One region of the Citrobacter sp. LJND-P06 genome, then DNA from elsewhere that is predicted to be linked to it. Evidence: predicted binding sites of a transcription regulator. Region 1 holds the regulator's gene; each other region holds the start of a gene.
The links. The regulator LexA, encoded in region 1, represses DNA repair genes until DNA is damaged. The targets are predictions, from matches to a motif close to TNCTGTATGTACATACAGNA.
Positions count from the first base shown of each region.

Region 1 (3,215 bases):
TTTTCCGCCTTGTCTCTGGCGTAACCGTAGCGTTCCTGAACCTTACCGACCAACTGGTCACGCTTACCTTCAATGACCGTCATATCATCATCGGTCAGCTTGCCCCATTGCTCTTTCACTTTCCCTTTGAACTGTTTCCAGTTACCGCTGACTTCGTCTTTATTCATCATCGAGTCCTCATGATTAGTGGTGATTAGCGATATTGCTTCGCCCAAATACACTACGTTTTCTGCTGGACGTGAGATTAATTGTAGTCAGTTACCCCATGTTCATTTTGATATTCGGAATTTTTAACCATCAAGCTTGGGAAAACCAGGTTCCGTGTCGCCAGTGACGCCGCCAGATCCAGGCCAGCGAGAGTCCACGGAGCGCCAGAAAAACGGCTAACGCCAGCCACAGTCCATGATTGCCCAGCCAGGGTAATGCACACAGCGTGAGTGCAAATCCCAGCGCCGCAACGGCCATGCTGTTGCGCATTTCCGCCGCACGCGTGGCCCCGATAAACATGCCATCCAGCAAATAACACCAGACACCGATTAACGGCAACACCACCTGCCAGATAAGGTAGCGATCGGCTAAAAGCTGAATTTGTGGCAACGACGTCAGCAACGCGATGATGTGTTCGCCCGCCAGGGCATAAACGAGAGCAAACAGCAGCGCCACAATCCCTGACTGTCGACATGCCGCACGCCAGACATCCAGCAACTGACTGCCGTCACGGGCGCCATACGCCTGCCCGGAATGTGCTTCGACTGCATAAGCAAATCCATCAAGGGCATAGGCGGTAAAGGTCAGCAGGGTCATCAGAACAGCATTCACCGCAATGATATCGCTGCCCAGTCGCGCCCCGAGAACCGTGATCGCGCCAAAGCACAGTTGCAGCAACAACGAACGCAGCATGATATCCCGGTTAAGCGCCAGCAAACGGCGGAAATTCCCCCGCCAGGCCTGTTTCAGCATCATGGATGACACGCCGCGCAATCTAAGCACTTTGCGCACCATCAACAGCCCAAGCAACAACGTGGCATACTCAGCAATCACCGTCGCCAGCGCTGCGCCCTGCACGTTCATATGCAAGCCCATCACCAGCCACAGATCGAGCACAATATTGAGAATGTTGCCGACAACCAGCAGGATCACCGGCGCACGGGCATACTGAACGCCCAGCAGCCAGCCCAGCAGCACCAGATTCGCCAGCGATGCCGGGGCGCTCAGCCAGCGGATCTCCAGAAAACGCCGCGCCTGTACCAGCACGGCTTCATTTCCACCGACGATATGCAATGCAAGATCGATGATTGGCGTGCGGAACAGCGCGATTAAGGTGCCCGCCCCCAGCGCCAGAATCAGTGGCTGCACCAGCGCACGCGCCAGCGCCTGGGGGTTTTTGGCGCCAAATGCCTGAGCCGTCAGCCCGGTGGTGCTCATGCGTAAGAAAAGCAACAACATGAAAAGAAAACTGGTTGCCGTTGCGCCCACAGCAACGCCGCCCAGATACACAGGGCTGTCCAGATGCCCAATCACCGCAGTATCGACCAGTCCCAGCAAGGGAACGGTGATATTGGAGAAGATCATCGGTAATGCGAGACACCAGAGTGCTTTGTCGGAAGAGGTAAAGAAAGGCATGCGGGAAAGCCTGAGAAGGAGTGATAAAAAAGAAGTTAGATCGTCAGATGATGGCGTAAATGCCCTATCCAGGCGTTTTTTCCAGGCCCGGTAAGCGTAGCGCCACCGGGCATGTCGCCGGATAACAGCGTAAACGTCTAATCCGGCCTGGAGAGAATTACAACCACTCACCGTTACGGATGACACCGACAGCCAGCCCTTCAATCGTGAAGTTTTGCTCGCGCAGGTCAACCACAATCGGTTTGAACTCACTATTTTCTGGCAGAAGTTCGATTTTATTGCCCTGTTTTTTCAGGCGTTTTACCGTGACTTCATCGTCAATACGCGCTACCACCACCTGGCCGTTACGCACGTCCTGAGTTTTGTGTACCGCCAGCAAATCACCGTCCATAATCCCAATGTCTTTCATCGACATACCGCTGACGCGCAGCAAGAAATCGGCATTAGGTTTAAACAGCGATGGGTCGACCTGATAGTGGCCTTCAATATGCTGCTGTGCCAGAAGGGGTTCCCCTGCCGCCACGCGACCGACTAAAGGCAGCCCCTCTTCTTCTTCCACCAGCAGGCGGATACCGCGAGAGGCGCCGGAGACAATCTCCAGGACACCTTTACGTGCCAGCGCTTTCAGGTGTTCTTCAGCCGCATTTGGGGAACGGAACCCCAAACGCTGCGCGATCTCCGCACGCGTCGGTGGCATGCCTGTCTGGCTGATGTGATCCCGAATAAGATCGAACACCTCTTGCTGCCTGGCCGTTAACGCTTTCATTCCGCCCCCTGGGTGTATATACAGTTATGCTGTGAGTATATACAGTTAAAGGCGATTTTGGAACCACAAACAGCACAAAAAACAAGAGATTTATCGGATTATGGAAGCCTTATCTAAAATGCGACCACAGCAGGATTCCCCAGGTGATCATCGCGACAAAAATCGACAGTAATACTGCCGCTGACCCCATATCTTTCGCCCGCCCGGAAAGCTCATGGTGTTCAGAGCCAACGCGGTCAACCACCGCTTCAATCGCGCTATTGAGGATTTCCACGATCATCACCAGCATGACAGAACCAATCAACAAAACGCGCGTGATGGCATCCACATCCAGCCAGCAGGCAATCGCCACGCCCAACAGCACAGCAACACTTTCCTGACGAAATGCCGCTTCATGAATCCATGCAGCACGAAAACCTTTCCATGAATAACCAGCAGCTTTAATGATTCGGGTAAATCCAGTGGTATTATTGGCCATCAAAAGAACCTTTTTGCGTTATCAGCGTCAATGACATTATATGATTAACCCACAAAATTCGGGTTACAGCGGCGCGAAGTATGACGGGATACACCAGAAATTCGCTAGACTTTCTGATATCCTTGCAGCGCATTTGCATTATTAACCAGAGGCTTTACATCGTTTATGTCTGGCTGGCCACGAATTTACTACAAATTACTGAATTTACCATTAACCGTACTGGTAAAAAGCAAGTCTATTCCAGCGGAACCCGCTCCGGAATTGGGGCTCGATACATCTCGTCCCATTATGTACGTTTTACCGTACAACTCAAAAGCGGACTTGCTGACATTGCGCGCCCAATGCCTG
Region 1 is NZ_CP187317.1:4,288,033-4,291,247, forward strand. Features, by position in the region: gene ACO7SM_RS20235 (CsbD family protein) at 1-167, opposite strand, end outside; gene dinF (MATE family efflux transporter DinF) at 298-1,623, opposite strand; gene lexA (transcriptional repressor LexA) at 1,781-2,389, opposite strand; gene ACO7SM_RS20250 (diacylglycerol kinase) at 2,499-2,867, opposite strand; gene plsB (glycerol-3-phosphate 1-O-acyltransferase PlsB) at 3,033-3,215, shown strand, end outside.

Region 2 (3,215 bases), 1.2 Mb from region 1:
GCGGTTGATCGCCCTGAACTAACAACAGCAAACGTAAATCCGTCACATGCTCGAGAAACCGTTGCATCGCCCTGCCGCTGGCAAACAATACCAGCATGCCCTGGTGCTTTTTGCTCTCAAGTTCCTGACGAAAATAGGCCGCCATCTCCGCAATATGCTGCTCTTCGTTATCGATAAGCGGCTCATACTGCATTTGGGGGATGACGATTTTCCCCTGTTCAACATGGTTGAAGGGCGAGTCGAGGGCCACGAAACGATCGCCCGCTTTCTCCTTCAGCCCGCTCATCTCCTGCAAGCGAGAGAAACTGTTCAGCGAACGTAGCGTGGCGGATGTCACCACAATATGCGGCACGCTGCGCCAGAGCAGCCTTTCCAGCTGATCGCTGACGCGGATCCCGACACAGTGAAACCAGACGTGCATTTGCCCGTCGCGCACATCGCGGGTGGCCCATTTGGAAACCGGCGCGCCTGACGATTGCGCCAGCGATGCCAGACGCCACAGCTTACTTTGCGCTTCGAACATACCCAGCGCACGGTTCATCTGCAAAATCACCCGATGCAGGCGCACGATGTCGTGGGTGCCGGTTTTTTCGCTGAGATCGTTAAGAAACAGTTCCGCCAGCCCGCGCAGCATTTCGGTGAGTTTCGCCAGCCGCTGACAAATCTCCATCACCTCTGCGGGCAATTCGCCCATTGAGAAGCGGTGCTCCGCCTCCTGGGTGGCGGGCATATAAAGATTCAGAATCGCATTCAGCGAGGCAATCAGTTCGTACAGCTCTTCGCAGTGCGCATTCAGACGCTCAGGGATAGCCAGCGGCGGCGTGTTTTTTGGCCGAAACTGTTCCAGACAGGTCGCCACCAGCTTGCTAAACAGATCGAGTTGCAGGCGATACCAGGGCGCGGTGATTTCCGCGCTCATTTCCAGCGCATCGCGCGCAACATCGGGCAGATGATGCCCTTCATCCAGCACCAGCAGCAGATTTTTCGGATCCGGCAATACCGCTTCGCTCTCCATTGCCGCCATCACCAGCGCATGGTTTGCTACCACCACTTCGGCGTCCTGGATCTCACGGCGCGCCACAAAGAATGGACACTCGCGGTAATAGTGGCAGTTACGGTTGAGGCAGCTAGCTTTGTCGGTGCTCAGTCGCTGCCACAGTGAATCATCAATGGCGATATCGGTATGGTCACGTAAACCATCCCACTTATAGCTGTCCAGATCGCCCTTCAGTCGGGCACAGCGTTTTTGCTCTTCCTGATTGTTCGGTGTGAGTTCATCGTCAAGAAACGCCAGCAAATCCTGTTGGTCAGGTTCAGTGCTGGCCAACGCCGCCAGATTGCGCGGACACACATACCGCCCGCGCCCAAAGGCGGCGGTGAACTTAAGATCGGGAATAATTTTGCGCAGCAGGGGAAGATCTTTGCTGTAAATCTGATCCTGCAAGGCCACGTTAGCGGTACTCACCACCAGCGTTTTTTGTTCTTCGCGCGCGATGGCGATACCGGGGATCAGGTACGAGAGGGTTTTCCCGACGCCGGTCGGCGCTTCGATCGCCAGATGTCGCCCGTCTTCCCCGGCCAGCGTTTTAGCGACGTCAGCAATCATCTGCCGCTGCGGCGCACGGGGAATAAAGTCGGGGATCTGTTCCTGAAGCGCCTTATACCAGGCAGCAATTTGCGCTTTCAGCGCAGCGGTCAATGCCATGAGAAAACCTGAAATACTGTATAAACAGCCACTATTGTGGCACTTTCTTAGACGGGTCGCAAAAAGAAAAACCCGACCATTCGGTCGGGCTTCCCGTTTACTGCATTACTCTGCGGAAGACAGTCTGCGCGGACGGCGTGGCGGGCGCGGCTTATCACTCGCCGGTTTCGCATCACCCGTACGGCGTGAAGGCTTGGCCCCGGCTTTTGCCGCACCGCCTTCTGAACGACGCGGTGACTGCTGACCACGACCTGCACCGCCCTGACCTTGCCCCTGTGGGGAGCGGCCACGACCGCCGCCACCGCCGCCACTACGTTGCTGACGACCGTTTTGAATCGGCTCTGCTTTAATGGAAGGATCCGGCTCATAGCCTGGCAGCGCGATACGCGGGATCTCTTTATTCAGCAGTTTTTCGATGTCACGCAGCAGTTTGTGTTCATCAACACAGACCAGCGACAGCGCTTCACCGGTTGCCGCAGCACGCCCGGTACGACCGATACGGTGAACGTAATCTTCCGGCACGTTCGGTAATTCATAGTTCACCACGTGCGGCAGCTCTTCAATATCCAGACCACGCGCCGCGATATCCGTGGCGACCAGCACACGAATGTCGCCGGATTTAAAATCAGCCAGCGCACGCGTACGCGCCCCTTGCGATTTATTGCCGTGGATGGCTGCGCTACGAATGCCGTCTTTGTTCAACTGCTCCGCCAGATGGTTGGCGCCATGTTTGGTGCGGGTGAAGACCAGCACCTGCTGCCAGTTGCCCTGACCAATCATCTGCGACAGCAGTTCGCGTTTGCGTTTCTTATCAACAAAATGGACGTGCTGTGTCACCTGCTCGGACGCCGTGTTACGACGCGCGACTTCGATTTCCAGCGGGTTATGCAGCAATTTTTCAGCCAGCGCTTTGATGTCGTCGGAGAAGGTCGCGGAGAACAACAGGTTCTGACGCTTCGGCGGCAATTTAGCCAGCACGCGGCGAATGTCGTGGATAAAGCCCATGTCCAACATGCGGTCAGCTTCATCCAGCACCAGAATTTCAATTTGGTCCAATTTGACGGCGTTTTGATGCTCCAGATCGAGCAAACGGCCTGGGGTCGCCACCAGCACGTCGACGCCGCCACGCAGTTTCAACATCTGCGGGTTGATACTTACCCCGCCGAAAACCACCAGCGAGCGAATGTTCAGGTATTTGCTGTAATCCCGCACGTTTTCGCCGATTTGCGCGGCCAGTTCACGAGTTGGGGTCAGAATCAACGCACGTACCGGGCGACGCCCTTTCGCATGCGGTTCATTGGAAATAAGGTGCTGCAGCAGCGGCAGCGTAAAGCCCGCTGTCTTACCCGTACCCGTTTGTGCGCTGGCCATCAGATCGCGGCCTTGCAGTACCGCAGGGATCGCCTGCTGCTGGATAGGGGTGGGTTCACGGTAGCCCTGCTCTGCAACGGCGCGCAAAATATCAGGATTTAAACCCAGGGAATCAAAAGACATAACTACTCCGAACCGC
Region 2 is NZ_CP187317.1:3,087,556-3,090,770, forward strand. Features, by position in the region: gene dinG (ATP-dependent DNA helicase DinG) at 1-1,705, opposite strand, end outside; gene rhlE (ATP-dependent RNA helicase RhlE) at 1,811-3,199, opposite strand.
Region 2: the regulator LexA is predicted to act here: its motif matches at 1,720-1,739, upstream of dinG (ATP-dependent DNA helicase DinG).

Region 3 (3,215 bases), 2.1 Mb from region 1:
TGGCGGGCGTGATCAGGGCGCGCATTTTCACAACGTCCCCAAGTAGCTGCTGAAAGTGTTTATCCAGCCGGGGACGTTCAAGCAAGTTAGGAGAAAGTGCCGCCTGATAGAGTCGGTTATAAGACGTGACGCACTGCGCCAGTTGGATCCGCCAGTGTAAAAACGCCCGCTGCGGCCAGATACCGGTAAACAACATCGCCAAAAGCGACCCCAGAATCACATCGCCGCCTCGCCATAATGCCGTTTCCATATCGCCTGCTGGCGCCCCTACCACCACGGCCAGGGTGATCCCTATCAACAACGCCTGATACGGTTTTTTGCCGAGCGCCAGCCACCCGCACAGGAACATCGCCACCGCGCACCAGACAATCATCAGCGGTAATGAGAAAAGCTCCAGGCGCAGCGCCACCAGTCCCAACGCCGCGCCCAGAATCGTACCGCCGATACGTTCAAAGGCCCGGGGCACCACGTTACCCCAAAAGGAGATCGGCCCCATAATGACCACCAGCGTAATAAGCGGCCACGTGCCTTCCGGGATATGGAATAGACGAACAAACAGAAACGTGAGAATAAATGCCAGCGCAATGCGAATACCATGCACGACGCGGTAGTGACGATATAAACGAATTTCAAAGGGGCTCAGCGACTTATCAGTACGCACTTTCGGCTCCATCTGGAAATCACAAAGAACGCATTGTACCTGCTTTTTCACTGAAAACATCACTGCGACGGACGTTCTTATCCAGCATGAACGATTCTCACGATCGTCCGCGCAGTCACGCCTAAAACAGCAAAATTACACCTTCGGTTGTACCGGGATGTACATTTCAATATCCCAGTACCCGTCTTCTGCCCCATTGTTCAGATAGCGTTCAAAACACGGTTTGCCGGAGAGCTGGTAGCGGCTGTCCTGCAACACGCTATTGAAAAACTGATACCACGGCGTCGCGAAGTCGTTATTTTCAACGCGAGTGGTAGCAACAGCATATTGACCGCCCACAATTTCCGTGAGGATCACGCCTTCGCTGTTTTCAGGTAGCGTGAAATTAGCCGGTACTGAAACAACCGTATCGCAACGCAGTTTCTCCGCCGGAACTTCATCAGGGTTATCGTAGTAGACGGCAATCCATTCCTGCGGCACGATCTGGTTTCCATCAACCCACATCATCAGTTGTTCAAAACCTTGTTTTACCGTTTTTTCCCACGGCCCAACCATGTGAAAACCGGCGATCCGGCGTTTCTCTGCTTGTCTGATCTCGTAATTCATAATGCCTCCATCATTATACTGTTGTTATATACAGTATAATTGACATCTAACAACCACAAGGAAAGAGTGATTATTATGTGAGCAGACTCGCACTCTCGCCAGTCTACCCGGCAATAATTCCGTTATGCCTTATGGTGAAAATAATCGCTCAGACGCGAAAAAATGCCGCCTTCCTCAACGGACTCCAGCGTCACCAGCGGCCAGTGCGCGACCAGTTTGTCCCGATCGTAGAGTTCAATTTCGCCAACCCGTTGATGCGCGGCAATGGGTGCAACAATCTCTTTTCCATCAAGTACATATTTTGCTTTGATATGAGGAACTTCAGCTTTCGGAAGCGCCAACCAAAAATCCTGCTCAGTGCCTAATGCGATGTTCTCTTTGTCGCCGTACCAGATACGCTCGCTACCGACTTTCTTCCCACTTTTTAGAATTTGTACGGTGTCGAAGTTCTGTTGCCCCCAGTGCAACAGTTTACGGGCTTGATCTTCGCGGCCTTTCGGGCTTTCAGCTCCCATCACCACCGCGATAAGACGGCGCTGCCCATCCACCGCAGAGGCAATAAGGTTATATCCGGCGCCCGAGGTGTGTCCGGTTTTAAGACCATCAACGTTTAGCGTTTTATCCCACAGCAGGCCGTTGCGGTTTTGCTGCGTGATGCCATTCCAGGTGAGGCTCTTTTCGCTATACATATGATAAAACTCAGGTTCGCCATGAATTATCGCCCGCGACAGTACCGCAAGGTCATACGCCGAACTGTGCTGACCCGGCGCATCCAGCCCGTGTACCGTTTCAAAATGCGTATCCTGTAAATTTAGCTTTTGCACATAGCGATTCATCATGGCAACAAACTGCGGCTGCCCCCCGGCAATGTAATCCGCCAGCGCCACACAAGCATCGTTGCCTGAATCAACGATCAGCCCGCGACTTAAATCATGCACCGTGACGCGGTCGCCCTCTTTTAAGAACATCAATGAGGAACCCACAAACACGGGATTGTCTTTTGCCCATGCATCACGCCCAACCGTCACAATGTCGTTGCGGCCAATACGATGGCTGTCGATGGCGCGGTCAACCACATACCCGGTCATCAGTTTGGTCAGGCTGGCGGGGTTACGCTGCTGATGTTCATTATTGGCGGTAAGAATCTGCCCTGTCGTGTAATCCATGAGCACCCACGCCCCTGCGTCAATGGCTGGCGGCTGGGGGGCAAAGTCGGGAGTATCCGCAGCAAAAGCAGATGAGAGGTTGAACGCAAGCAGCGAAGCGGCAATAAACAAACGGGATTTCAACAGCATGTCCTCAGAAAGAGAATTATTTGCTGTTCTTTTTACGGAAGTTCTGGTGAACAAACATGAAAAAATTGCAAGAAAATGTGACTCAAAGCACATTTCCTTGCATGATTTTAACCCACCGCGCCTGTGTTCCGGGTTTCAGCGCGGGGAAAATTATCCTTTACGCGGTGAAGATTCCGCATGATGACTGCGATGGCGGTGATAACCGTCTATCATGCTGCGGAAAATTTGCCCAGGTGTGTCACCGAGCGTGCAAAGGTAAATATGTGCGCAAATAAACAGCAGCCCAACAACGGCTAGCGCCATATGTAGCACCAGCATGACCGGCCCCGCCCCCATGACTTGCGGATACAGACACAGAAATCCGCTGATGATCAACAAGGGTACGAGCGCATACATGATGGCCAGATACGCCAGTTGCTGTAGCGGGTTAAATTTGTTTTCCGTCGTGGCGGCATAGGGGTGCGCTTCGCCACGCATAATGCCGCACAGGTAAAAACGCGTCTGTCGCAGACACCGCATGACCAGTCCGTTGACGTTCACCTTGTAGTGATGTCCGTTACCGCCGAATGCGTTAATGAGGATGAAGCCAATCCAACATGCCGCCAGTGCAAATCCGCACACGGTATGCAGTTTCACCATTAATGCCACGGGGC
Region 3 is NZ_CP187317.1:1,731,508-1,734,722, reverse strand. Features, by position in the region: gene ACO7SM_RS08255 (FUSC family protein) at 1-661, opposite strand, end outside; gene sbmC (DNA gyrase inhibitor SbmC) at 797-1,267, opposite strand; gene dacD (serine-type D-Ala-D-Ala carboxypeptidase DacD) at 1,390-2,562, opposite strand; gene phsC (thiosulfate reductase cytochrome B subunit) at 2,713-3,215, opposite strand, start outside.
Region 3: the regulator LexA is predicted to act here: its motif matches at 1,284-1,303, upstream of sbmC (DNA gyrase inhibitor SbmC).

Region 4 (3,215 bases), 1.2 Mb from region 1:
CAAACTCCAGATTCTGGGCATGTTGCATCATTTGCCCCTCCAGTTCATGGATTTTTTGCTGCAGCGCTTTCGGCGTCATGTCCAGTTCAACCACATCGGACTTCGCTCCTGCGCGAGACTTCCCTCTTCCCTTCGCTTTGGTCTTCGCGATGTTTTGACCCAGCGCCAGAATATCGACCACTTTTTTGTTCAGCCCCTGCGGGATGATGCCGTGTTCTTCGTTGTACTGCTGCTGCTTCTCTCTGCGTCGTTCCGTCTCGCTAATGGCCTTCGCCATCGAAGCGGTAATTTTATCGCCGTAGAGAATGGCTTTGCCGTTGATATTGCGCGCCGCGCGCCCGATGGTCTGTATCAGCGAACGTTCAGAACGCAGGAAGCCTTCTTTGTCGGCATCAAGTATCGCCACCAGCGAGACTTCCGGCATATCCAGCCCTTCACGCAGCAGGTTGATCCCCACCAACACGTCAAACTCGCCCAGACGCAGGTCGCGAATAATTTCCATACGCTCAACGGTATCGATATCGGAGTGCAGGTAGCGCACCCGTTCGCCGTGTTCTTCCAGATATTCCGTCAGGTCTTCCGCCATCCGTTTGGTCAGCGTCGTCACTAACACACGCTCGTTGATCGCTGCGCGAATACGGATTTCGGAGAGCAAATCATCCACCTGTGTTGCCACCGGACGGACTTCAATCACCGGATCCAGTAGCCCGGTCGGTCGCACCACCTGATCCACAATATCGTCACCGGATTTCTCCAGCTCATAGTTACCTGGCGTTGCGGATACGTAGATAGTTTGCGGGGCCAGCGCTTCGAACTCTTCAAACTTCAGCGGACGGTTATCCAGCGCTGACGGCAAACGAAATCCGTACTCGACTAACGTCTCTTTACGCGCCCTGTCGCCGCGATACATCCCGCCAATTTGTGGAATGGTCACGTGGGATTCATCCACCACCAGCAGACCGTCTGCGGGCAGATAGTCAAACAGCGTCGGCGGCGGTTCACCCGGCCCGCGCCCGGAGAGATAACGGGAGTAGTTTTCGATGCCGGAGCAGTATCCCAGTTCGTTCATCATTTCCAGATCGAATTGGGTACGCTGTGATAAACGCTGTTCTTCGAGCAGTTTGTTGTTCGCCAGCAGATTTTTACGCCGATCCGCCAGTTCGACTTTAATCTCTTCCATCGCCTGCACAATCCGTTCACGCGGGGTGACGTAGTGCGTCTTAGGGTAGATGGTATAGCGCGTAATCGTTGACTCTACCTGTCCGGTGAGCGGGTCAAACAGCGACAAACGTTCCACCTCTTCATCGAACAATTCGACGCGCAGTGCGATGTCGTCAGACTCCGCCGGGAAGATGTCGATCACTTCGCCGCGCACACGGAATGTACCGCGCTGGAAAGCCTGATCGTTTCGGGTGTATTGCAATTCCGCCAGACGGCGCAAAATGGCGCGCTGGTCGATGATCATGCCCACCGTCAGATGCAGCATCATTTTCAGGTAGAGATCGGGGTCGCCCAGACCGTAGATGGCGGAAACAGAAGCCACCACCACCACATCCCGACGCTCCAGCAGCGCTTTGGTGGCCGACAGACGCATCTGTTCGATGTGTTCGTTCACCGAGGCATCTTTCTCGATAAACGTGTCAGAACTGGGCACATAGGCTTCAGGCTGGTAGTAGTCGTAGTAAGAGACGAAATATTCCACCGCGTTTTCCGGGAAGAACTCTTTCATTTCGCCGTACAACTGCGCCGCCAGCGTTTTATTCGGCGCCAGCACCATGGTGGGACGCTGCAAATCCGCAATCACGTTGGCAATGGTGAACGTTTTTCCTGAACCCGTGACGCCCAGCAAAGTCTGGTGCGCCAGACCATCTTCCAGCCCGACCTCCAGACGACGTATCGCCTCAGGCTGATCGCCAGAAGGTTTAAATGCGGAATTCAGTTTGAACGGTTTACTCATGAGCAGCTACCTGAAGCAATGGGCGGGCAGGTGTGTAATTTTACTCGGGATGGCTAAGATTGCCAGTAAAATATACTGGATGAAAAAACAGTAGCACGGTAAAGTATTTCTGTTACGCAGGCAAAAACCACGTCATCACAGTGCAAAATTTAGCCCCGGACGAGATAAAAAACCACCCAATGTCGGTTATCCCCAGACCTATGACTTTTTTAACATTTGTCAAGCAGTGTAATGCGCGTTTTATGGCAATCCATGACACTTTTCTTTCAGCCATTGCTTTTATTTAACAAGCTGTTTTATAACGAATATTTCTTTAAGACGTCTTTCGCATCAATTCAGTCGCAGGCCGCGTATTCTCTCGCTTACGTTATGTTTTCTAACTCTAATGCACAAGGTTATCCACAGGAATAGTGGATAACTGCTTCCAGCCCGTATGGACTGCCGCCTGGCAAAATCGACCTTCTGGTCATTTTCGGGCAACTAAAAAAAAATTATCGCTAATTTTTGATTTTTATCAGCTAACAGCGCGCCCCCTACCAGACGAGATCTTGCTCGCATTTTCACCATTTTGTTGGTGCCACTGTTTTTGCTGGGGGAGCAACGTATGCCGTTGATTCGCCGGGTCGCCGGGCGCTTTTTCCGCCTGCGCCAGAGGCGCAAGGTGGCGCAACGTGGCGCAGGGGCAACTGACCCGGCAAAACGGCGAGCGACTTAATCAGGGGATGACGCCCGCTCCAGCGCGCTGAGATCGAGGTAATGGCCTGTCGGGGCGCATTCCGGCGATTCATCCAGCCAGGGGATCTCCCCTAAGAGCGGCGCCGGGATCACGCGCGATAACGTCGCCATATACTCCTGATGACGTTTCCCTGGCGGCGTCACATCGTTGGCAACCCAGCCTGCGAGCGTTAAACCCGCGTGCTGTACCGCCTGCGCTGTTAGCATGGCATGGTTAATACATCCCAGTTTGACGCCCACCACCAGAATCACCGGCAGTTGCTCGGCTCGAACCCAGTCAGCAAAGGTCAGCGTCGTTGAGAGCGGCGTAAACCAGCCCCCAGCCCCTTCAACCAACACCCAGTCAGCCTGGGCTTCTAACGCCCGTAAAGCGTCAGACATTACCGTCGCGAGAATCGGCCTTCCCTCATCGGCGCTGATAATATGCGGCGATGTCGGCTCGGCAAAGGTATAGGAATTGATATCCTGATACGCCAGAGCCAGCGTACTGTTGCGCTGTAATGCCAGTGCATCGCCGTTGCGT
Region 4 is NZ_CP187317.1:3,105,020-3,108,234, forward strand. Features, by position in the region: gene uvrB (excinuclease ABC subunit UvrB) at 1-1,957, opposite strand, end outside; gene bioD (dethiobiotin synthase) at 2,669-3,215, opposite strand, start outside.
Region 4: the regulator LexA is predicted to act here: its motif matches at 2,031-2,050, upstream of uvrB (excinuclease ABC subunit UvrB).